DNA from 2 places in the Pseudoalteromonas sp. 2CM36K genome. Region 2 is predicted to be linked to the other one. Evidence: predicted binding sites of a transcription regulator. Region 2 holds the regulator's gene; the other holds the start of a gene.
The links. Region 2 encodes MetJ, which represses methionine synthesis genes. Its sites were predicted from a motif close to TAGACGTCTAGACGTCTA; they were not measured.
Positions count from the first base shown of each region.

Region 1: the regulator MetJ is predicted to act here: its motif matches at 7,165-7,182, upstream of metA (homoserine O-succinyltransferase).

Region 1 is NZ_JALNTK010000001.1:121,427-133,225, forward strand. It holds gene MTN97_RS00565 (exonuclease domain-containing protein) at 1-2,526, shown strand, start outside; partial or broken gene MTN97_RS00570 (IS3 family transposase) at 2,522-2,772, shown strand; gene MTN97_RS00575 (UvrD-helicase domain-containing protein) at 2,840-4,888, shown strand; gene ettA (energy-dependent translational throttle protein EttA) at 5,359-7,032, opposite strand; gene metA (homoserine O-succinyltransferase) at 7,257-8,204, shown strand; gene MTN97_RS00590 (homocysteine S-methyltransferase family protein) at 8,194-9,267, shown strand; gene metH (methionine synthase) at 9,276-11,799, shown strand, end outside.
Region 2 is NZ_JALNTK010000008.1:70,758-82,556, forward strand. It holds gene MTN97_RS06825 (type 4a pilus biogenesis protein PilO) at 1-135, opposite strand, end outside; gene MTN97_RS06830 (PilN domain-containing protein) at 125-697, opposite strand; gene MTN97_RS06835 (pilus assembly protein PilM) at 685-1,764, opposite strand; gene MTN97_RS06840 (penicillin-binding protein 1A) at 1,896-4,370, shown strand; gene metL (bifunctional aspartate kinase/homoserine dehydrogenase II) at 4,419-6,764, opposite strand; gene metB (cystathionine gamma-synthase) at 6,814-8,061, opposite strand; gene metJ (met regulon transcriptional regulator MetJ) at 8,260-8,580, shown strand; gene MTN97_RS06860 (malic enzyme-like NAD(P)-binding protein) at 8,651-9,892, opposite strand; gene rpmE (50S ribosomal protein L31) at 10,417-10,632, opposite strand; gene priA (primosomal protein N') at 10,863-11,799, shown strand, end outside.

The DNA.
Region 1 (11,799 bases), on a different contig from region 2:
GGTGGACACCGAATTATTGACCTAGCCTGCGTAGAATATAGGGATGGCAAAAGTACAGGTAATGTCTTTAATAACAAAATTAATCCTGAGGGAAAAAAATCTACCAAGGGAGCTTTTAATACTCACAAAATTTCTGATGAAGAATTAAAGGCCGCACCGACCTTTAAAGAGGTGTCTGAGGACTTCATAAATTTCATAACTGGCTCTCACCTCGTCATTTACAATGCTAAATTCGACACTCAGTTTTTAAATAGTGAGCTGAATCGCATCAATTATCCCAATTTGATTAATGAAATATGCTCTGAAGTTACATGTGCTATGGAGTTGGCGAAGCAAAAATTCAAATTAGATAAATTTATCAGCCAAGATAACGCGTGCAGGCGGTACGGTATTGATATCAGTCAACGTATAGTCCACGCTGCGTTGATTGATGCCAATTTGTGTGCAGAGTTGTTTTTCAAACTGGTGGATGACACCGCAATCCCACTAAAGCGGACCCCACAAACTAAAAAGCACAGAGAACCAAAATTACTGACTATACCAAGGGCGTATAAGTGTGCAGTTGATGAACAGTACATACAGCTTAACTTTTGTAAAAACAGTGAGTGTGAAAATTTTGGTGTTCCAGCAAAGAATCCCGCTAAGTACGAGAATGGCAAGCCCAAAAAAGGATTAAGGGGAGAATATAAGCTTACTACAAGAAAGCGCGGTGAGAACGAATATCTGTTGACCTGTAAGTTATGCGGAAAAAGCTCAGTCATGATCAACAACCAGAGTTTAGGAAAAGAAATCGAGCGACTGTCATCCGTTGGCAAATATGTTGAACCTTCTTGTAACAATACTGGCGATAAAAACACGCCTTTCGGTGAGCGAAAATACTATATCCCGCTATCAGCAGAAGAAAGGCGAGGAACGGCCATTGTTAAGGGACGATGTGAAAATGTCGGAAAAGGTGTATTTAGTTACCCAGAACTATACACAATGTCGGGCAAGACAAGGAAAAATGAGGTCGTCATTAAGGAAGTCAGAAAACCATTAAATGAAGGCGGTAAGCCCGTTTTTCAGCAAACAGAAGAACTGCGACTGGGTTCAAAGCGTGTTAAATGTGAAACGTGCAATTCTCGATTCTATATTAAACTTGATCCTCAGCAGCGCCATTATATGAGGGATAGAAATGAGGCGCTATTTCTCAATTTAATGAATAAAGGGATCATCAATCGTGAAGAAGATAAGTTAGATATTACTGCCAAAGCAATTTATCACAAGATTGATTTTTTCTATGAGCAAGCGTTAGCATTTGATGCATACCATTCGCAAAAAATGGATATGGCTGTAATAGGGAAAACATTGAATTTAAGTACAGATAGATTGCACCACTCTTCAAACTGGACTAATCACAATGAGCCGCGTCCTACACCGTTGATGGTCACCTCCACTGTAGATAATGATACAGGTTATGTTTTTGCGTCTACACTCAATTTCGACTTCGAAAGTGATTCAGAGAACATAAAGCGGGAACATAAAGACAAAAAAGAAAACGAAAAAGATAGCTATTACCGCAGATACGCACAGTACATTTTAAACGATATTGACGTAAAAGAGCTTGTTGAGGACACCAACGCCAATGTCCCTATGCAAATCCCCTCAAAAGGTCTTTTAGTTAACCAGACGTACAGCATGTTAAGTCACTTTGCATTGCTAAAAGAAATACTGACTTTTGCAACTCAGATTAACTTATATGCCGATAATGATTCTGGCTTCAAAACATCCATATGCGGTATTTTTAAGGACTGGCTTGAAAAAGGTAAGTTGAACGCCTTTCAAGTCTATACGGAACGATCTGGTAATAATCAGCTACTAGATAAATCGACTTCAGAACAAATTAAACAACGAGATATAGAGCTTCAGAAAGAATACCCTGAATTATCAGCAGATGAACGCTTGAAACTACTATGGAAGCAGCAATACAACAATCGTGTGACAATGGAAGGAAGTAAGTCGGAATGGATTGTCAGCCCGAATATGCGCTCTCGATTTAGCGGTTTTCATTCATTAGGTAATATTCAAGCTATCGATTCTAACTATGCCACCGAATTACTCGATTCAGCGTCATTACATGGTGTTGATAACTGGTTTCAAATACTACGCAGGCATATCAACTATTACGAGCGACCAGTAACCAGTGGGACTAACTCAAAACGATGGAATGTATATGCTGGATACAATCCTAAGTGGATGATGAAACTAATGGAAATCAAAAGGGTTTATCATAACTACTGCTCAACCAATGCCGATACAATAAAGAAAGATTTTAAAGGAAAGATAAATAAGCCGACACCAACTAGTCCTGCAATGCGATTAAGCCTTGCACGCAAAGTCTACAAGGCACATGATATCTTATCTTTTAGTTATGACTATGAAATGCTAAAAAACGCTGGTAAAGATGAGCGAAAAAGAGGTTTGCCTGACTATGTGAGAGCAGAGTTTAGAAAACTTAAGAATAAAAAGTTAAAGAACTCCTCGTGACTTGATTAGGCAGAATGGTTTAGTCCGAAGTATGAGTCGTAAAGGCAACTGCTAGGACAATGCTTGTGTGAAAGTTTCTTCCACTCAATGAAAGTTGAAGCCGTTCAGTATGAGCCAATTAGGACCGTGAAACCATGCGTCAGCACATATTTGAGTACATTGAAATCTTATTATAACAAGAAGGTAAGGCTTAATGCCTTGGGCAATTTAAGTCTAGTAAGATTTGAACCATTAAACGTAGCTTAAAGCAGTTTCCATTATTAATTGTTCAAATTATGTCACAATTAGCCTCGACTAATACAAGGAGTTGTAAATGAAACAAGAATTAGCCGTAGATTTTGAAACCTTTTCACAAAAAAGTGATACGCCTGTATTCCATAAAATAAAATTTGATGAAACCAGTATTTATCTAACCAAATCATTTTTCTATGAAAGCGGTATACCTAATACGGGCAAGAATCATTTTGGGAACTATAGACTTTTTTCTTGGGCAGATGCTAGAGCAAAAGCGTTTCTTGGTTTTGAACTAGGACAAGAAAGCCCAGCCTTGGGGATTGCAAGTGTAATAGGTAGTTTCACGCCATTGGAAGACGATTTAAGAGATGTTAAGTATGTTTCTGGTGAGGGTAAAGCATACTTTAAAAGTGCGCTCGCTGAGCTAGAAGGCAAGAATATTGAAGAAGAAAGCTCTGTAAAAGTTGACGCTGAAAACTTCATGAAAATGAAGGAAATAATACCAACGGGAGCGCAAGGTAAAGCTATTTATGGCGATGGCGACTACATTATAGATGGGCCAGCGGGGACTGGTAAATCAACTACTGTACTACAAAAAATCAAGTTACTAGAGGTTCAAGAAAAGATAAATCCTACAAGAATACAAGTGATTGTGAAAAACTCTAAAGTGGTGCCTCGATTCAAAGAGTTATTAGCTGCAATTGATATTTTCGATATTTCTATATTTCCAGTTGGTGATTTTATTGCAAGAAACTATTCAAATACACCAAGTGTGGGCGTTAATGAATTATCTTCTCTTAATAAATTAGCTGTTAACGCTTCCGACATTTTCAATTTCGTTTTTGATACGAAGGCTCTTTTTACTTTAGGTTATCAACTTAACCAAAACAATTGGGATCAACTGTGTAATGTTACGAAAAATGACACATCCTTTATTTCTGCTGCTAAGAGCTTTCTGGAAAAAGCCGAAGAAGTAAGAGAAAGTAAAAAAGTTAATTTGAAAAGTATTGCTGACAAGCAGGCTGAGCTTAAAAGAAATACAGATATTGAAAAAGAAAAACTTACCAGAGCCATAATTAAAAAAAACGAAAAGTCTTTGTTAAGAAGGTTGGGTAAAAGAATTGGTTTTAATGCAACAAGTAATGAATCCGTTTTGTCATTAGGTGATGAGGCTAATATTAGAGAGCAACTTAGTAAATATAAAAACAGGCATCAGGAAGCTATAGAAAAATTTAAGTTACGTTTCGATGAGCAGATTCATTTGGCAGAACAGTCTTTAGTCAATGAACTTGAGAGTATCAAAGAAGTATTCGTTAAAGCTGTTGTCAAAACCACAAGAGAGCGAAATGAAGCGGAAATATTAAGACGTTACTTTAATAAAAATCTTTTCCGAAATTATCCATTCCACACAATTATTGTTGATGAAGCTCAGGATGTTTCATCTGTTGATATTGAGTTAATAAGGCTTTGCACGCAAAACACTATTTTGGCTGGAGACGAGTCTCAAACTGAAAATCCTGATGGTATTGGTTTGTGGAGCAACCTTGCAATTGAAAATACTTTTACTAAAAACGACAACCTGAATATTTATCAACTTAGGCATAACTTCAGACAAACCTATGAGCTAGGGAATGTCAGTTATAATTATCGTCAACTTATACTTGGGCGAGGCATTGAAGACATAAAGTCAGATTATTTCGAGGATCAAATGGGCTTTAATAAGCCAAGCTTAAGACTTATATCAGCGGAAGAAGACTTTGTTCACTTGGTAAAGGCCCGAATTAATTACATTAAGGTGACGTTTTCCAGTTCGTTTCCTTTAGTTATTTTTTATGAGAACTCGTCGAGCCTTCAGCGATTCAAAACACTACTAAAAGGGGAAAAATTCACCATATGCAATGATGAAAACTTGGAGTATGCAAGCGATATTTTATTTGTAAATATCTGGGAAATCGCTGGGCGAGAGTTCCCAGTTGTTCTTGCCCCTCTGACTGAATCCACTAGCGCTAACACAATTTATATTATGTTGAGTCGAGCTAAATTTGATTTGACGTTTTTCACAGGTGCGGGAAAAACAATAGACCCATACATATTGCTGCTGTGCCAACATGGCTTAATTAGCAAATGAATTTAAAACAAATAAAACAAGACATTTTAGCCAAATTTGAAAAGTGCCGATTAGTCTTTTGGCAAGATGAATCAATAGTGTGATAGCAACTATAAATTGGAAATAGAAGTTGCTGGACAACATGTTTTTTAGAAAAGGACAGGGAGTTTTTTACTTCCTTTCAATTGTTAACTCATTACTTCATTGAGCCAAATAATACACTAGTATGAGCCAAAATATTGCATGTTTGATTAACAGAGATAATTTAGATACCACGATTTAAAGCTAAAAAGGCAACTAACAATCATAACATATTGATAAATATAGTCTAATTGTAATGGAAACAAAGTAGCCAAGTGATACGTTTATATATTTTTCAAATACTTAAGAGAACGAAAAAACAAAAAAGCCACCAGTTATAAACTGGTAGCTCCAAGTTCATTCAATAGCCCGTTGATTCAAGCGGGCTTTTAACTTATTAACGGTGGCTGTTAGCCAATTTTTTTGTACTTAATACGCTTAGGCTGTGCAGCTTCTGCGCCAAGGGTCTTTTTAAGCCACTCTTCGTACTCAGTGTAGTTACCATCAAAGAAGTTAATTTGTCCTTCGTCGCGGTAATCTAAAATGTGCGTTGCAATACGGTCAAGGAACCAACGGTCATGCGATATACACATTACACAGCCTGGGAACTCTAAAATAGCGTTCTCAAGGGCGCGAAGTGTTTCAACATCAAGGTCATTGGTTGGTTCATCCAGTAGTACTACGTTACCACCGGCTTTTAAAAGCTTAGCAAGGTGTAAACGGTTACGCTCACCACCAGATAAGTCTTTAACAAATTTTTGCTGATCGTTACCTTTAAAGTTAAAACGGCTAACGTAAGCACGGCTTGGGAACTCAAAGTTACCAATTTTTAGCACGTCTTGGCCGTCAGAAATCTCTTCAAATACAGTTTTGCTTTCGTCCATGTTGCCACGGAACTGATCAACGGTTGCAAGCTCTACAGTTTCACCTACGCTAATGCTGCCGCTATCTGGTTGTTCTTCGCCACTTAGCATTTTAAATAGGGTTGATTTACCCGCGCCATTGGCACCAATAATACCCACAATAGCGCCTTTAGGCATGCTAAAGCTTAAATCATCAATTAAAACACGGTCGCCAAAGCTTTTACGTAAGTTGTTTACTTCTAATACTTGGTCACCTAAACGTGGGCCAGGTGGAATAAACAATTCGTTGGTTTCGTTACGTTTTTGGTAATCAGACTGCTGTAGCTCGCTAAACTGTGCCATACGCGCTTTTGACTTAGCTTGGCGACCTTTAGGGTTTGAACGCACCCATTCAAGTTCTTGTGCAATTGATTTTTGACGTGCTTTTTCAGATTTTTGCTCTTGCTGTAAGCGGGCATCTTTTTGCTCAAGCCAAGAAGAGTAGTTACCTTCCCACGGAATACCTTCACCACGGTCAAGCTCTAAAATCCAGCCAGCCACATTATCAAGGAAGTAACGGTCATGCGTTACCGCCACAACGGTGCCTTCGTAGTCATGTAAGAAGCGCTCAAGCCAAGCAACCGACTCAGCATCTAAGTGGTTAGTTGGCTCATCGAGAATAAGCATATCTGGTTTTTCAAGTAATAAACGACAAATAGCAACACGGCGGCGCTCACCACCTGAAAGGTGCTCAATTTTAGCGTCCCACTCAGGTAAACGAAGTGCATCGGCAGCACGCTCTAAAACGTTATCGATATTATGACCATCGTGCGCTTGAATAATTGCTTCAAGCTCACCTTGCTCTTTTGCAAGGGCGTCAAAGTCTGCGTCTTCCATTGCGTACTCGTTGTACACTTCGTCAAGGCGGTTTAGTGCGTGTTTTACTTCACCAACAGCTTCTTCAACTATTTCGCGTACTGTTTTGCTTTCATCCAGTACTGGCTCTTGCGGTAAGTAACCAATTTTAGTACCCGGTTGAGGGCGAGCTTCACCTTCAAAGTCTTGGTCAACACCGGCCATAATGCGAAGTAATGTAGATTTACCAGCACCATTTAAACCTAGTACACCAATTTTAGCGCCAGGGAAAAAGTGCAACGAAATATCTTTTAAAATTGTGCGCTTAGGTGGCACAACCTTAGATACTCGACTCATCGAGAATATAAACTTATCAGGTAAAACCATGGAGGAAAGCCTTCAAATAATAATAAAAATTTCAATGCTGTATTGTAGTTGTTGAGGGGTTAAACAGTCAACGAATGGGGCTGTTTTAAAGTACATATTCAATTTGTACAAACCGGGTGAATAATTTTCATTTGGACATCTATACATCTAGAGGTTGATATTTTTAGCATTCTGTTCATAATGAGAGCGTATAAATTCTCGGTTTTTATGAGTAGGAGTAAAATATGCCAATCACAGTGAAAGACGAGCTACCGGCTATTGCCCGTTTGCGTGAAGAAAACGTGTTTGTAATGCCAAAAAGCCGTGCAAAAACGCAAGAAATTCGCCCAATGCGTTTGGCTATTTTAAATTTAATGCCTAATAAAGTAGAAACCGAAGTACAGTTTATTCGTTTGCTTGCTAATTCTCCTTTGCAAGTAAATGTAGAGCTATTGCGCTTAGATACGCACCGCAGCAGTAGCAACTCAGAAGAGCACTTAGATACCTTTTACCGTTATTTCTCTGAGGTAAAAGATAATAACTACGATGCGTTAATTGTTACCGGCGCGCCACTAGCACACCTTGAATACGGCGATGTAGCCTACTGGGATGAGCTAAAAGTGATTATTGACTGGGCAGAGCAACACGTTACCTCCACACTTTACTCATGCTGGGCGGCGCATGCGGCGTTGTATCATCGTTACAATTTAAAACGTGATTTAAAAAAAGATAAACTCTGTGGCGTATTTACCCACCAGTGTTATTTTGATCACGGAGCACTTACTCGTGGCTTCGACGACACCTTTTTAGTGCCGCACTCACGTTATGGCCACGTTGATATAAATAAAATTAATGCCTGCGACGATATAGTGGTATTGGCAGGCTCTGAAAAAGTAGGCGCTTACTTAATGAAAAATAAGTCGGGCAGCCAAGTGTTTATAACCGGCCACCCAGAATACGATGCCGATACATTAAAAGCAGAGTACGAACGCGATTTACAAAAAAGCCCAGACGCGCCAAAACCCGAAAACTATTTTCCAGATAACGATGCAAGTAAAAAGCCGTCTAAAACGTGGCAAAGCCACGCCTTTTTACTGTTTTCAAACTGGTTAAATTACTACGTGTACCAAACTACACCTTATGATATTAATTTAGTTAGCCAAGATGTGAGGACTAACAACTATGCCGAATAACGTGCCAAACAAAAATAAGCAAAGCGAATTAAGCGCTGCACTAAAACAGCGTATTTTAATTTTAGATGGTGCAATGGGCACTATGATCCAAGCGCATAAGCTTGAAGAAGAAGACTACCGGGGTGAGCGCTTTAAAGACTGGCACGTGCTAATAAAAGGCAATAACGATTTATTAAGCCTTACCAAGCCCGAGTTAATTGCTGATATACACCGCAGCTTTTTAGCCGCCGGTGCGGATATTATTGAAACCAATACTTTTAATTCGACCACCATTTCGATGGAAGATTACGACATGGCAAGCATAAGCCGTGAGGTAAACCTAGAGTCGGCTAAATTAGCACGCGCAATATGTGACGAGTTCACTGCTAAAAACCTAGAAAAGCCACGCTATGTAGCCGGTGTGTTAGGGCCAACCCCTAAAACCTGTTCTATCTCGCCAGATGTGAACGACCCAGGCTATCGTAATATTACCTTTGATAAGATGGTTACTGCTTATGTTGAGTCTACTCTTGCATTAATGGAAGGCGGCGCTGATTTAATACTTATTGAAACCATTTTCGACACCCTCAATGCAAAAGCCGCCTCATTCGCGGTAGAAGAAGCGTTTGAACAAGCCGGGCGCACATTACCAGTGATGATCTCGGGCACCATTACCGATGCCTCAGGGCGAACGCTTTCAGGGCAAACAACTGAGGCATTTTATAACTCTATTCGCCATATTAAGCCTATTTCAATTGGCCTCAATTGCGCCCTTGGGCCAGACTTACTTCGCCAATACGTAGAAGAGCTTTCGCGCGTGTGCGAAACCTTTGTCTCTGTTCATCCTAACGCGGGCTTACCCAATGAGTTTGGAGAATACGACTTAGAAGCAGACGACATGGCTGCCGAGATTATCGATTGGGGTAAATCGGGCTTTATAAATATTGTTGGTGGTTGCTGTGGCACTACGCCTGCGCATATTCGTGCGTTTGCCAAAGGGCTTGAAGGGGTTAAACCTCGCCCATTACCAGAGCTTGATGTACGCATGCGTTTGTCAGGCCTTGAAGCCTGTAACTTAAACTAGGAGCCAACATGACACAGCAAATTGCAGTATTTACCAATGTTGGTGAGCGTACCAACGTAACTGGCTCGGCCATGTTTAAACGTTTGATCATGGAAGAAGATTATGAAACAGCCCTTAATGTTGCTCGCGAACAAGTAGAAAATGGCGCCCAAGTTATTGATATAAACATGGACGAAGCCATGCTGGACTCAAAAGCGGCCATGGTGAAGTTTTTAAACTTAATTGCCTCAGAGCCTGATATATCTAAAGTGCCTATAATGGTCGACTCCTCTAAATGGGATGTAATAGAGGCAGGACTTAAATGTATTCAAGGCAAGGGCATTGTTAATTCCATTTCACTCAAAGAGGGCGAAGAGCCATTTAAGCGCCAAGCTAAAATTATTAAACGCTTTGGTGCCGCCGCTGTTGTAATGGCATTTGATACCGACGGCCAAGCCGATACTGCCGATCGTAAGTTTGAAATTTGTGAGCGCAGCTACCGTATTTTGGTCGACGAAATTGGCTTTCCGCCAGAAGACATTATATTCGATCCCAATATATTTGCCGTAGCCACCGGTATAGAAGAGCACGACAACTACGCTGTGGAATTTATTGAAGGCACACGCCGTATTAAGCAAAACTTACCGCACTGTAAAGTGTCGGGCGGGGTGTCAAATGTATCGTTTTCGTTTAGAGGTAATAACCCGGTACGCGAAGCGATTCACTCGGTATTTTTATACCACGCGATAAAAGCGGGGATGGATATGGGGATTGTAAACGCAGGGCAACTTGCGGTTTACGACGACATCCCCGAAGAACTTCGCAAAGCCGTAGAAGACGTAATTCTTAATACCGATTCAGGTGCAGGTGAGCGCCTTGTAGAACTTGCGCCTAAATATTCAGGCATGGCACAAGCCGAACGCGTAGAAGATTTAGAATGGCGCACATGGCCTGTTGAAAAACGTCTAGAACACGCGCTTGTTAAAGGTATAACCACCTTTATAGATGAAGACACGGAAGCGTGCCGCGCTGCCGCCGATAAACCTATTCACGTGATTGAAGGGCCATTGATGGATGGCATGAACGTGGTAGGGGATTTATTTGGCGCAGGTAAAATGTTTTTACCCCAAGTTGTTAAATCAGCCCGTGTAATGAAGCGCGCAGTGGCCTACCTAGACCCATTTATTGAAGCCGAAAAAGAAGAAGGCGCCACTAATGGTAAAGTGGTTATGGCCACCGTAAAAGGTGACGTGCACGACATAGGTAAAAATATTGTAGGCGTGGTACTGCAATGTAATAACTACGAAGTAATCGACTTAGGCGTAATGGTACCTGCCGAAAAAATACTGCAAACAGCTATCGACGAAAAAGCCGATATTATAGGCCTTTCTGGTTTAATTACCCCATCGCTTGACGAAATGGTACACGTAGCCAAAGAAATGACCCGCCGAGGTTTTGAATTACCACTTATGATTGGCGGCGCAACCACCTCAAAAGCGCATACCGCAGTAAAAATAGAGCCGCAGTACGACAAAGGCGTGGTGTATGTAAATAACGCCAGCCGCGCGGTGGGTGTGGTATCGAGCTTGTTATCTAAAGAGCTAAAACCCGCCTTTTTAGAAAAAACCAAAGCCGAATACGACAAAGTACGCGAACAACAAGCGCGCAAAAAGCCGCGCTCAAAACCGGTTACCATACAGCGCGCCCGCGATAATGCTGCAAAGCTCGATTGGGATAACTACACCCCACCCGTGCCGAAAAAGCTGGGTGTGACCGAATTTAAAAATGTATCAATTTCGACTTTACGTAAATACATAGACTGGACCCCGTACTTTATGACCTGGTCAATCGCCGGTAAATATCCGCGCATAATGGACGATGAAGTCGTTGGTGAGCAAGCACGTAGCTTATTTAAAGACGCTAACGATATGCTCGACGACCTTGAAAAGTCAGGTGCTTTGCAACCTTTAGGTGTCATTGGTTTATTCCCTGCAAACCGCGTGGGGGATGATATAGAAATTTACACCGACGAAACTCGCAAAGAGTTGTTAGCCACCTCGTGCCATTTACGCCAGCAAACCGAAAAAACCGACTTTGCTAATTACTGTTTAGCCGACTACATTGCGCCAAAAGGCATACCTGATTACTTTGGTGCGTTTGCGGTAACGGGCGGCCTAGAAGAGGACGACCTCGCCAATGCGTTCGATGCCAAGCAAGACGACTACAATAAAATAATGGTTAAAGCAGTTGCCGACAGGCTCGCCGAAGCCTTTGCAGAATACCTACACGAGCAAGTGCGTAAAGAGTATTGGGGATATGCACCAGATGAAAACCTGCCTAACGATGAACTCATTCGCGAAAACTACCAAGGTATTCGCCCAGCACCGGGTTACCCAGCGTGCCCAGAGCACACCGAGAAAAAGAAAATTTGGCAACTACTCGATACCGAAAAGCGCATTGGTATGCAGCTCACCAGCTCCTACGCCATGTGGCCAGGTGCTGCTGTTTCGGGCTGGTATTTCTCACACCCAGAGGCAAAATACTACGCCGTAG
Region 2 (11,799 bases):
GTAGCTAAAAAACAACACCAAACAAGCTACAAAAGTTACGCATATTGCTTTTACAATAACGGGCCACTCACCGATGTTATCGAGCTCGATTTCATTCCAATCGATTTCTGTAAACGATTTAAAATCAAGGTTCATTGCGTACCTCACCTATTTTGCCAAATGGTTTTACGTAAAACTCCATATTAAAATCGCTGAGTAAACGTGAAGATTGATCGCCGGCAACAATACCTTGCATAGTCGGGCGCTCTAATAAGTAAGAGCTTTGTACCTGTCTGAGCATAGTAGATAAACGATTATTAGACTCACTTTTGCCTAACACTTGAATTTGATTACCTTTTCGCTCCAGCTTGGTTAAATAAACCCCTGCAGGCACTATTTTTGCCACTTCATCCATTATTTGGGTGCCTAAATTACGGCTACTTTGTAACTCTTCAATTAAACGCATACGTTGTTGTAAGTTTTCTTTTTTCTTGTCTAAATCACGTATGTCGCGAATTTTATTGTCGAGCGTTGTAATTTCTGAACTAAGATAATTATTTTTTAACGTTTGCCCTTCTTTTAGAGCACCATAAAACACACTCAGCATATACATACCAGCAAAACAGACGATAACCACAGCCATAAGAAGTGTTATAAATTTCTTTTTAGACTGCTCACGCTGTAGCTCACGCCAAGGTAATAAATTTATATGTGGCATGATGAAAAGCTCCTCAACGCCAGGCCAGTCGCAATTGCAAATTGAGTGCGGTGGCGCTGTATTATATTACGATCAACTCTAGGGGATATTTCCATCTTATCAAATGGTTCAACAACAACTGTGTGTATTCCTAATTCTTCAATCAGCAATCTATCAATGCCTTTAATCATCGCTGAGCCGCCCGTCAATACAATATAGTCCAATTGTTCTTTACCTGTGGTAGTTAAAAACATTTGAACAGCACGACGAACCTGCTGGAGTAACGATGTTTGAAAAGGAGCTAACACTTCAAATGTATAGTTTGGAGGTAAATCACCGGTTGTTTTGCCAATTTCAGCTTCATCAAAGCCTTTGTTGTAGTAAGCAACGATACTATTTGTGTAATGGTCGCCACCAAATACTTGGTCACGGGTATAAATTGTCTCACCAGATTGCACTACACTCACCAAGGTGAGTACAGCACCAATATCAACCACTGCAACCGTTTTGTCATATGCATCTGATGGTAACTGTTGGTAGTAAACATCCATAGCGCGACTTAGTGCATAGCTTTCAACGTCCACTACTTTTGCGGTTAAATTCGCAGCACTTAACGCACCGACTCTGGCTTCAACGCTTTCGGTTCTAGCAGCAGAGAGCAGTACATTTATTTTGCTCGGGTCAGCACTATTTATAGAGAGCTTTTCAAAATCAAGACTCACTTCATCTAGTGGGTAAGGAATTAAGCTGTCGGCTTCAATTTCAATCTGCGACTCTAATTCAGCGTCGCTTAAGGAAACATCCATAAAAATAACTTTGGTAATCACGGTTTGCCCAGAGACGGCAACAGACGCGAATTTTAGCGACTTCGGTAGCTTTCGTTTTAACTTGATTATCACATTACCAATTGCTTCAATATCTTGAATATTACGCTCGCTCATGGCGCCTTTTGGCATAGGTTCAATTGCAAGTGCTTCTAGTCGAAGCCCAGTTTCTGTTTCACTTAAAAGTACGGCCTTGATAGAGTGCGATCCAATATCAATACCTACCATCATTGGTGATGGTTTTTTTATTAGTTGACTTAGCATGTTTGCAACTTTGCCTTTGTTTTAATAATAAACAAGTTATAATTTATATCTTAAAAAATATTATTCAATTTTTAATCAATATATACTAGCAGTCTCAACCTGTAATTGGGAGTCCGTTTAGGGAAATATCAGTGATTTTATTAAAAAGAACTTTACAATTTTTGATCCTTTGTGCATTACTTGCACTAATTACATTGCTCAGCCTTTATTACTACGTTAAATCCGATATTCCCAGCGTGCAAGTTTTAAAAAACGTGCAATTACAAACGCCTATGCAAGTATTTACTAAAGATGGGCTTTTAATCAACCAATTTGGTGAAAAAAGACGGATCCCTGTAACTATAGACCAAATTCCCCAGCCTTTATTGCAGGCTTTTTTGGCAACTGAAGATAACCGCTTTTACGATCATATCGGTATTGATCCAATTGGTATTGTGCGCTCAGCACTAGTACTTATTTCTACTGGTGAGAAAAAACAGGGTGCCAGTACTATTACCATGCAATTAGCTCGTAACTTCTTTTTAACACGAGAAAAAGCCTACATTCGTAAAGTAAAAGAAATATTTATTGCCATTCATATCGAAAACCTCCTCTCAAAAGATGAAATATTTGAGCTTTACCTAAATAAAATCGAATTAGGAAATCGTGCCTTTGGTATTGGTGCTGCGGCTCAAGTTTATTATGGTAAAGAACTAAAAGAGTTAACTCTTGCGCAAATGGCAATGATTGCTGGTTTACCAAAAGCTCCTTCAGCACTTAATCCTATTCGTAATCCAGAACGTGCTAAAGCAAGAAGAAATGTGGTGTTAGGAAGAATGCTTGAAGAGAAGTATATTTCAAGAGCGCAGTATAACGAAGCCACTAACCAACCAATTACCGCGTATTTTCATGGAGCTGAAATTGACTTATATGCGCCGTACATTTCAGAAATGGTACGAGCAGAAATGGTGTCACGCTACGGTATAGATAAAGCCTATAACTCAGGGTTTAAAGTGTACACCTCTGTTGAATCAGATGTTCAAAAAGCAGCACAAACAGCTCTAGTTAATAACCTACATGCCTACGATATGCGCCATGGCTTTAGAGGCCCTGAAGCCATATTGTGGGATCCGCAAACAGAGCCGCCATTAACGCAGTCGAAATTATTAAATACTTTAAAAGCTGTTAATGAATTTGGCCCTTTAAAAACGGCTGCGGTGTTAAGCGTGAGCGATAAAAGCGCTGAAGTTATACTTAAAAGCGGCGAGCGCACAACCCTTACTTGGGATAACCTAAAATGGGCACGTAAGTTTATTACACGCTATCGCCAAAGCTTTGCGCCTGAAACAGCAAGCGATATATTAACCCCAGGCATGCAAATATGGCTGCGCAAAAATGACGATAATAGCTATATTTTAAGTCAAATACCTGAAGCGGCGAGCGCCATTGTTTCTTTAGACCCACAAGACGGGCGCATAAAAGCCATTGTTGGTGGATATAGTTTTGAACAAAGCCAATACAACCGAGCTGTACAAGCTAAACGCCAAGTAGGCTCAAATATTAAGCCGTTTATATATTCAGCTGCGCTTGAAAAAGGCTACACACTAGCGTCAATTTTAAATGATGCTCCTATAAATCAATGGGATAAGAGCCAAGGCGTTGCATGGCGACCAAAAAACAGCCCAGCTATTTATAATGGTCCAATTCGCATTCGTCGTGCTTTAGCCCAATCTAAGAATGTAATTTCCGTACGCTTATTAAGGGGCGTTGGACTGCAAAGAACAGCCGATCATTTATTAAAATTTGGTTTTGACGATAAAGATATAAATCGTAGTGAGTCACTGGCATTAGGCAGTGCATCCATTACGCCGCTTGAATTAGCTCGTGGGATGAGTGCTTTTGCTAATGGCGGTCACCTAATTGAGCCGTACTTTATTTCACAAATCCAAGATGCAATGGGTAATACGTTATTTAAAACCAATCCCACCATTATTTGTGATGATGAAACGACAACACCTAGCTCGCTAATGCTAGGTGAGCACGTAGCACCAAATTGTGCGCCGCAGATCATCTCTAAACAAAATGCATTTTTAATTGCCAGCGCAATGAATAGTGCTATTTGGGGTGGCGGTAGCTGGTCACATAAAACCGGTTGGAGTGGAACAGGCTGGCGTGCACAAGCGCTAAAACGTCGCGATCTTTCTGGTAAAACAGGCACGACTAATGATTCTGTAGATACTTGGTTTAGTGGCTTTAACCGCGATGTGATGACATCAGTTTGGGTTGGCTTTGATAACCCAGGTAATACACTGGGACGCTCAACCTACAATAACAACTTAGGAAGTGGTCAAATATCAGGTGCTGAGTCAGGCGCAAAAACAGCTCAGCCTGCATGGGTTGATTTTATGCGCGCTGCACTGGATGGTAAACCTGCTGCGCCAATCGAACCACCTGAAGGCTTAGTTTCTATTCGTATTGATTTAGAAACCGGGTTATTAAGTCATAAAAACGATTACACCAGCCGTTTTGAATACTTTGAAAAAGGCACCGCTCCTACCAAGTATGTGTTATCACAACCAAATGATATATTTGAAGAAAACACTAAAACTGAAGAAGAGCTATTTTAAATATAGTGAACAATGAAAAGGCCGCTAATTAGCGGCCTTTTTGATGGTCTAACTAATATTTTGTACCAGCCAGTATAAGTCAGAGTGAACGCCAGCAGCAGTCACTTCTTTACCCGCACCGGGGCCTTGTATCACTAATGCGTTTTGGTTATACCACTGGGTATTAATCACAAAAATATTATCGCCAGGGGTCAAATTCGCAACCGCTTCGCTTTTTGGTACATAGGCAATCCCTACCTTAACGTTTAGCGTGTTGTTTTCAAACTCTAATAACCCGGTGTAGCACAGTGCAGCATTTTGTTGCTGAGCCGCTTGCGCATGCTGCTCAATAAACGCATCTAAACGAGCCTTATTATCAATAAAGTCATTCCAGCTGCCAGCACTTAACTCATCGGGCATCAATGCGGATAAAGAAATGTCATCAAGTTCCAATTCAATACCTAATTCACGCGCTAAAATAAGCAACTTACGTTGCATATCTCGTCCAGATAAGTCTTCTCGAGGATCAGGCTCTGTGAACCCCAAAGCTTGCGCTTCTAGAACTAAATCTGAAAACGCTTTACTGCCATCATACATACTGCATAACCATGACAGCGTGCCTGAAAACACGCCTTCTATTCGCGTTATTTTATCGCCACTATTTTGTAAATCAGCCAAGGCAAAATTAATCGGTAGTCCGGCCCCTACACTTGCATTATAACGCCAATGTAAGCCACGTTGAGCAAGGCTTTCACGTAGTGTTTGATACCACGAAAGCGATGCGGTTCCCGCGTATTTATTAGCACTAATTAGATGGCAGTTTAATTCAACTAACTTACTATAAAGCTGACTAAAATATTCACTTGCGGTCATGTCGATCACTATTTTATGTTCATACTCAAGAGTATCTATGTATGACAATAAATCGGCTTGTTTATAGGAGCTTGCATGGTTTTCCCATTGAAGTTGCCAGCTTTCACAGTCTAATCCATTAGCATTCACCAGCATCTGCTCTGAGCGTAAAAGCGCTACTAACTTGACGTTAAAATCAGTTGATAAGCGTGCTAGTTGAGCAGGTAATTGGCGCATAAACTCAGCACCTACATTACCAAGTCCTGCAATAATTAAAGCTATTTCTTGTGCTTTATTAATGAGCTTGTCATGTAACAGGCTCAGCACATCACTTTCAAGTACTTGATCGGTTAATAGTAACGTATATCCCTCACCGTAATGGGTAAACCGAGGCTGGATAGATTGTGTTTGTAATAAGGCTTCACTTTGCTTACCAAGCGGCGCTACCTCTTGATCAGGTGCAATAATCGCCACCCCATTTAAGTTTGACTCACTAATATTGGCGCGGCCAGCAAAATAATTAGCCACCTGATGTGTCGCTGACGCAGGGACTAGTAAGTAGATTTCGCCTTCGTGTTCAAAGTGATGCAAACTATGCTGAATAAGTTGGCTAACATGTGCTACTTCGCCTTCACTCAGATCATCAACAATGAGTAAATCCACATTATTTACTGTGGTTAAAAAGCGTTTTTGTTTACTCATTCCTAGTTTAACTATTTCGGTATGACTGCCTTGAGGATCGTAACTACTGCGAACAACTAATTCTATATCGGTACCTTTTAATGGCGATAATGTTTTAGCGTGTAATACTGGATTACCTAACCTCGCTAATAAATTAGCTTGATCACGGCACACTCGCGCATACTTAACCGCATTAGCAACCTTACGCGGATCAGTACTAAAAACACCTTGAGTGTCAGTCCAAATAGAGACTTTTTTAGCATTGCAATACCGCGCTAATAAAGTGGCACTGTAATCACTGCCATTTCGCCCTAAGGTCACTGTTTCACCATGTAAATCAGCCGCAATAAACCCTGTAACTACATTAATTTTACTCGTCTGTATGGCTTTTAAGCACTGCTGCTGATTATTAGCATGCTGCAGCTGTCCGGCATCTAACGTAAATAACTGCCTAGCGTCATGGGCACAAGCGCTAACGTTAAGTTGTTCTAAGTAAGCGCTTAGTAACCTTGCAGACCACAATTCACCATGGGCTAATAACGCAGCTTCAGCTAATGTCCCTTGCTTAGCCTGCTTGGTAATAATACTGAGCTCAGTTTCAAGTAAATCAAGCGCATGGTGCTTAGCGTTAGCTATTAATAATTGCTCAATTAGAGCTATTTGATGGTTGCTCAATAGCAATACAATATCAGCAATAGCTTGAGTGTCTTGCTGTTGATAGCTTTGCCACAGTTTAACTAAGGTATCGGTGGTTTTACCGGCGGCCGATACCACCACACAATCCCCAGCGTGAGCGTGAGTTAAAATAATATTTGCGACACTTTTAAAGCGATCCGCTGAGCTTAAACTCGAACCACCAAATTTATGAACCTGATTTACCATATTAATACCGACTCGCATTTATGTTTCGTATTTTGAAGAATGGTATGCACTACCATAACGCCGGATGCGCCGCGTTTAACTTTGCTGAACCAAATGATTCACTAGCACCACTTTTTGCCGATAGGCCGGGATCGGCTTGCCCTGGGCGCACCAAATTAAATACCCTGTCTAAGTCAGCGAGTAAATCATTTACATCTTCAATACCCACCGAGATACGAATAAGCGTGTCGCCTACTCCGGCTTCTGCACGCGCGGTTGCGTCCATGCCGGCGTGGGTCATAGTCGCAGGGTGACAAATCAAACTTTCTACTCCACCTAATGATTCCGCTAAGCTAAATTCATTTAAGCGCGTTAAAAACGCTGCAGCATCGTTTATATCGCCTTTTATATCAAAACTAACCATAGCACCAAAGCCAAGCTGCTGCGCCTTAGCTAGCGCATGTTGAGAGTGTGATTCAAGACCTGGGTAGTAAACTTGGGCAACAAACTGGGAACGTTCTAAATACTGTGCAATGGCGAGTGCATTTTCTTGGTGTTGCCTTAAACGCACGTTTAAAGTACGTAAGCCTCTGAGAGTTAAATAGCTATCAAATGGCGCGCCGGTGATGCCAATGTTATTTGCCCACCACGCTAACTCTTCACCTAACTCAGCAGTCGCTGCGATAACCGCGCCACCAACAACGTCTGAATGGCCATTGATATATTTTGTGGTTGAGTGCACCACAATATCAGCGCCAAACTTAATCGGGTTTTGTAATGCTGGCGATAAAAATGTGTTGTCGGCGGCAACGAGTGCACCACACTGTTTAGCTGTATCAGTTACCGCTTTAATATCTGTTAAGCGTAAAATAGGATTGCTAGGTGTTTCAATCCAAATCAGCTTAGGTTTAATAGCAAGGATGCGTGTCAAACTGTCGCTTTTGGTAAAATCGACCACTTCTAGTTTTAATAAGCCGCGCTTTTCTAGCGAAGTAAATAAGCGATAGCTGCCCCCATAACAGTCATGAGGGATCACTAACGTATCGTCACTATTAAGTAATTGTGTTGTTAGGTGAACGGCTGCCATGCCTGTTGCGGTAATAATGCCTTTAGCGCCACCTTCAAGCTCCGTGAGCGCCTCAGCCAAAATGTCACGATTAGGGTTACCACTGCGGCCATAATCATATTGGCGCTTTGTATCAAAGTCAGCAAATGAGTAAGTTGTTGATAAATAAAGCGGTGGAACAACCGCACCATGCTGCTTGTCGGCTTCTATTCCACTACGAACAGCAATTGTTGCCTTATTTTTTTCACTCATTTTCGCTACCTTTACTGGTTTGGATGTTTAGACGTCTAAAAGGTAGCGCATGCAATTTAAGATGTCAAAACATTTAAATGTCTAGATAGCTAAATAACTAGTATTTGACTATCTTTTTTAAACCGATAGAATTTCACGCATATTTACACGCTTTGATGCTGTGTGAGCAATTTATAATCTGAGGCAACGATACATCTTATGGCTAAATGGAATGGTGAATATATTCACCCATACGCAGAACACGGGAAAAAATCCGAACAAGTAAAGAAGATCACCGTTTCGATCCCGCTAAATGTATTAAAAGTATTAACTGATGAACGTACTCGTCGTCAAATAAACAACTTACGTCATGCAACAAATAGCGAGCTTTTATGCGAAGCGTTTTTGCATGCGTTTACCGGGCAACCGCTGCCTAATGATGATGATTTGCGTAAAGATAACGCAGAAAAAGTACCTGAAGAAGTGAAGAAAATAATGCAAGAAATGGGACTAGAAGTGCCTATTTTAAATGAAGACTAGAAGGGTCTTTATACAAAAAAAAACCTCAGCAAATGCTGAGGTTTTTTTTGCGCTAATTTACACGTAACAATTACGCCATGTAGTTTTCTGGCATATCAATTTGTGCCACACCAGAGTCTACCGCCGCCTGCGCAACCGCTTTAGCTATGCGTGGTAACAAACGTGGATCCATTGGTTTTGGTATAATATATTTAGCACCAAACTCTAATTTGTCGATGCCTGCGGCAGTAAGCACTTCAGTCGGCACGGGCTCTTTAGCAATACTGCGAATTGCTTCCACAGCAGCAATTTTCATCTCGTCGTTTATTTCACTGGCACGTACATCTAACGCACCACGGAAAATAAACGGAAAACACAATACGTTATTAACTTGATTCGGATAATCAGAGCGACCTGTAGCCATAATTAAATCGTTACGTGCAGCGTGTGCTAATTGCGGATCGATTTCAGGATCGGGGTTTGAACAAGCAAATACCACGGGTCTATCAGCCATTAATTTTAAATCTTCAGGGGCTAATAAATTAGGGCCCGATACACCCACAAACACATCGGCATCTTCAATTACATCTTGTAAAGTACGTTTATCGGTATTGTTTGCAAATAATTGCTTATATTCATTCAAGTCATCACGACGCGTATGAATAACTCCTTTGCGATCTAACATATAAATATGTTCACGCAACGCGCCACACTTAATTAAAAGCTCCATACAGGCAACAGCTGCAGCGCCGGCACCTAAACATACAATAATTGCATCTTCAATTGCTTTGCCCTGTACTTCCAGCGCGTTTAGCATACCCGCAGCCGTTACAATAGCCGTACCATGCTGATCATCATGAAAAACAGGAATGCTACAACGCTCTATAAGCGCTTTTTCTATTTCAAAACACTCTGGCGCTTTAATATCTTCTAAATTAATTCCACCAAAGGTGTCGGCAATATTAGCCACCGTGTTAATAAAGTCTTCGGTAGTACGGTGCTTAACTTCAATATCTATAGAGTCTAACCCTGCAAAACGCTTAAATAGTAGCGCTTTACCTTCCATAACGGGTTTTGAAGCGAGTGGACCTAAATTACCTAAGCCTAAAATTGCGGTGCCGTTAGTAATAACCGCAACCATATTTCCTTTACCAGTATATTTGTAGGCATTTGCTGGATCAGCGGCAATTTCACGAACAGGTTCTGCGACACCGGGGCTGTATGCGAGCGCGAGGTCTTTAACCGTCTCAGCGGGCTTGGTCAGCTCAATACTGATTTTACCTGGAACGGGATGGGCATGGTAATGTAGTGCTTGTTCACGAAAATCTGACATAACGCGATTATATCCTGCAATTTAAGTTAAAGTGAGAGGTAGTTTTAATCTACGATACCTTTATTATTTTTAAATTCCAAGCAATATCAGGTCTATCCTGTTATATGCTAGAACTGTTAATTTTAAGTGATTTATCAGCAACTTCCCTAGATTATCCTGACATTTTTAAAATATAAATTCGTCATAAAAATGAAAAACACAGGTACTTTTTGCCCTTGTTCTATTTTTATAAAGCGTATTTTTTAGTCTTAAATTAAAATAGTGAAATACCGAATTTTATTTAACTTTAAACACAAATAACCTCACGTTACCTGCATTTGAGTACCATCTTTAAAGTTTAACAAATAAAAATATAGAGAATATTGGCTGTTTTGTCTGCAAATGTTTATGCATACTCAGAATAAGAACAGGAAATAGTTATGCAAAAAAAATAAATACAAAATTGCTAAGAAAGCAGATAGGAAAGTAAATTTTGGCCACAAAAAAAGCACCCTAAGGTGCTTTTTTTACATAGAAACAAAAAATTATTTTTTGCTGCTAAGTGCACCGAAGCGCTTGTTGAAGCGATCAACACGGCCGCCAGTGTCTAAAATCTTTTGCTTACCAGTGTAAAACGGGTGACACGCAGAACATACGTCTAAGTGAATGTCTTTACACAGAGTAGAACGAGTTTCGAATTTGTTTCCGCATGAACAAGTTGCAGAAATTACTTCGTACTTAGGGTGAATACCTTCTTTCATAGGAACCTCTAGTTAAGGCCGCATCGCTCTCCAAACCCGAAGTCTGGCACCATACGTCGTTAAAACAAATTTATTGGTCGCGAATTTTATCCAACAACCCGCACGCACACAAGCTTTAATTACCCTTTTTGCTAAAAACTCGGCAAACACCTATTCATTACTGATTTGTCGGTAGGCTTTTAATGCTATTTTTAGTACATTAAACCATTACGTTAATTGGTTGAGTTGTTATGCATTTTGCTGAAGTTGCAATAAAAGTCCCCTTGCCTCGCACCTTTGATTATAAAGTGGATGAGCAATTAGTACCGCTGACTCAATTACAGCCTGGTATGCGCGCGTTAGTCCCTTTTGGCAATCAACGTAAAGTAGCGGTTATTCTTAGCTTAAAAGCGGATACAGCAGTCCCCGAAGGCAAAATAAAATCTATTATTGAAGTTATTGACGACTCACCGGTGTTATCTGCGCAGCATTTAGAGCTACTGAAGTTTACAGCGCGTTATTATTGCTATCCACTCGGTGAAACTATTCATATTGCATTGCCCAGTGCACTGCGCCAAGGTGAGTGCCCTGATAAAACCAGTATAAACATGGTGACATTAAGCGAAAAGGGGGCACTTTTACCGTCTTTAAAAGCTAAAACACAGCTTAATCTGCTTAAGCAATTATCAGCATCCGGTAAATCATCATTAACCGAACTCAAAGCCCTCGGGTTTAATAAAAAAACCATTGATACCCTTTTAGATAAAGAGCTAATAATTCAAACCATTGAACACGACAATCAATGGCAACATACCTCGCCAACGGTTGGCAGCAAACCTCGTTTGAATAAAGAGCAAGCCATTGCCTGCACTGCAATTAATCAAAGTACTGGGTTTAAGAGCTTTTTGCTAGAAGGTGTCACTGGCAGCGGAAAAACCGAAGTTTACCTACAATGCCTAGAAGAAGTATTAAAACGTGGCGAACAGGCGCTAGTGCTTGTTCCTGAAATAGGGCTAACGCCTCAAACGGTCAATCGTTTTAGACGTCGCTTTCCTGACACCCCTATTATGTTATGGCACTCGGCATTAACCGATAACGAACGTCTACAAACATGGCGCTTTTGTGAAAAAGGCAGTTGTGCCATTGTTATAGGCACCCGTTCGAGTATTTTTCTGCCATTTTTAAAGC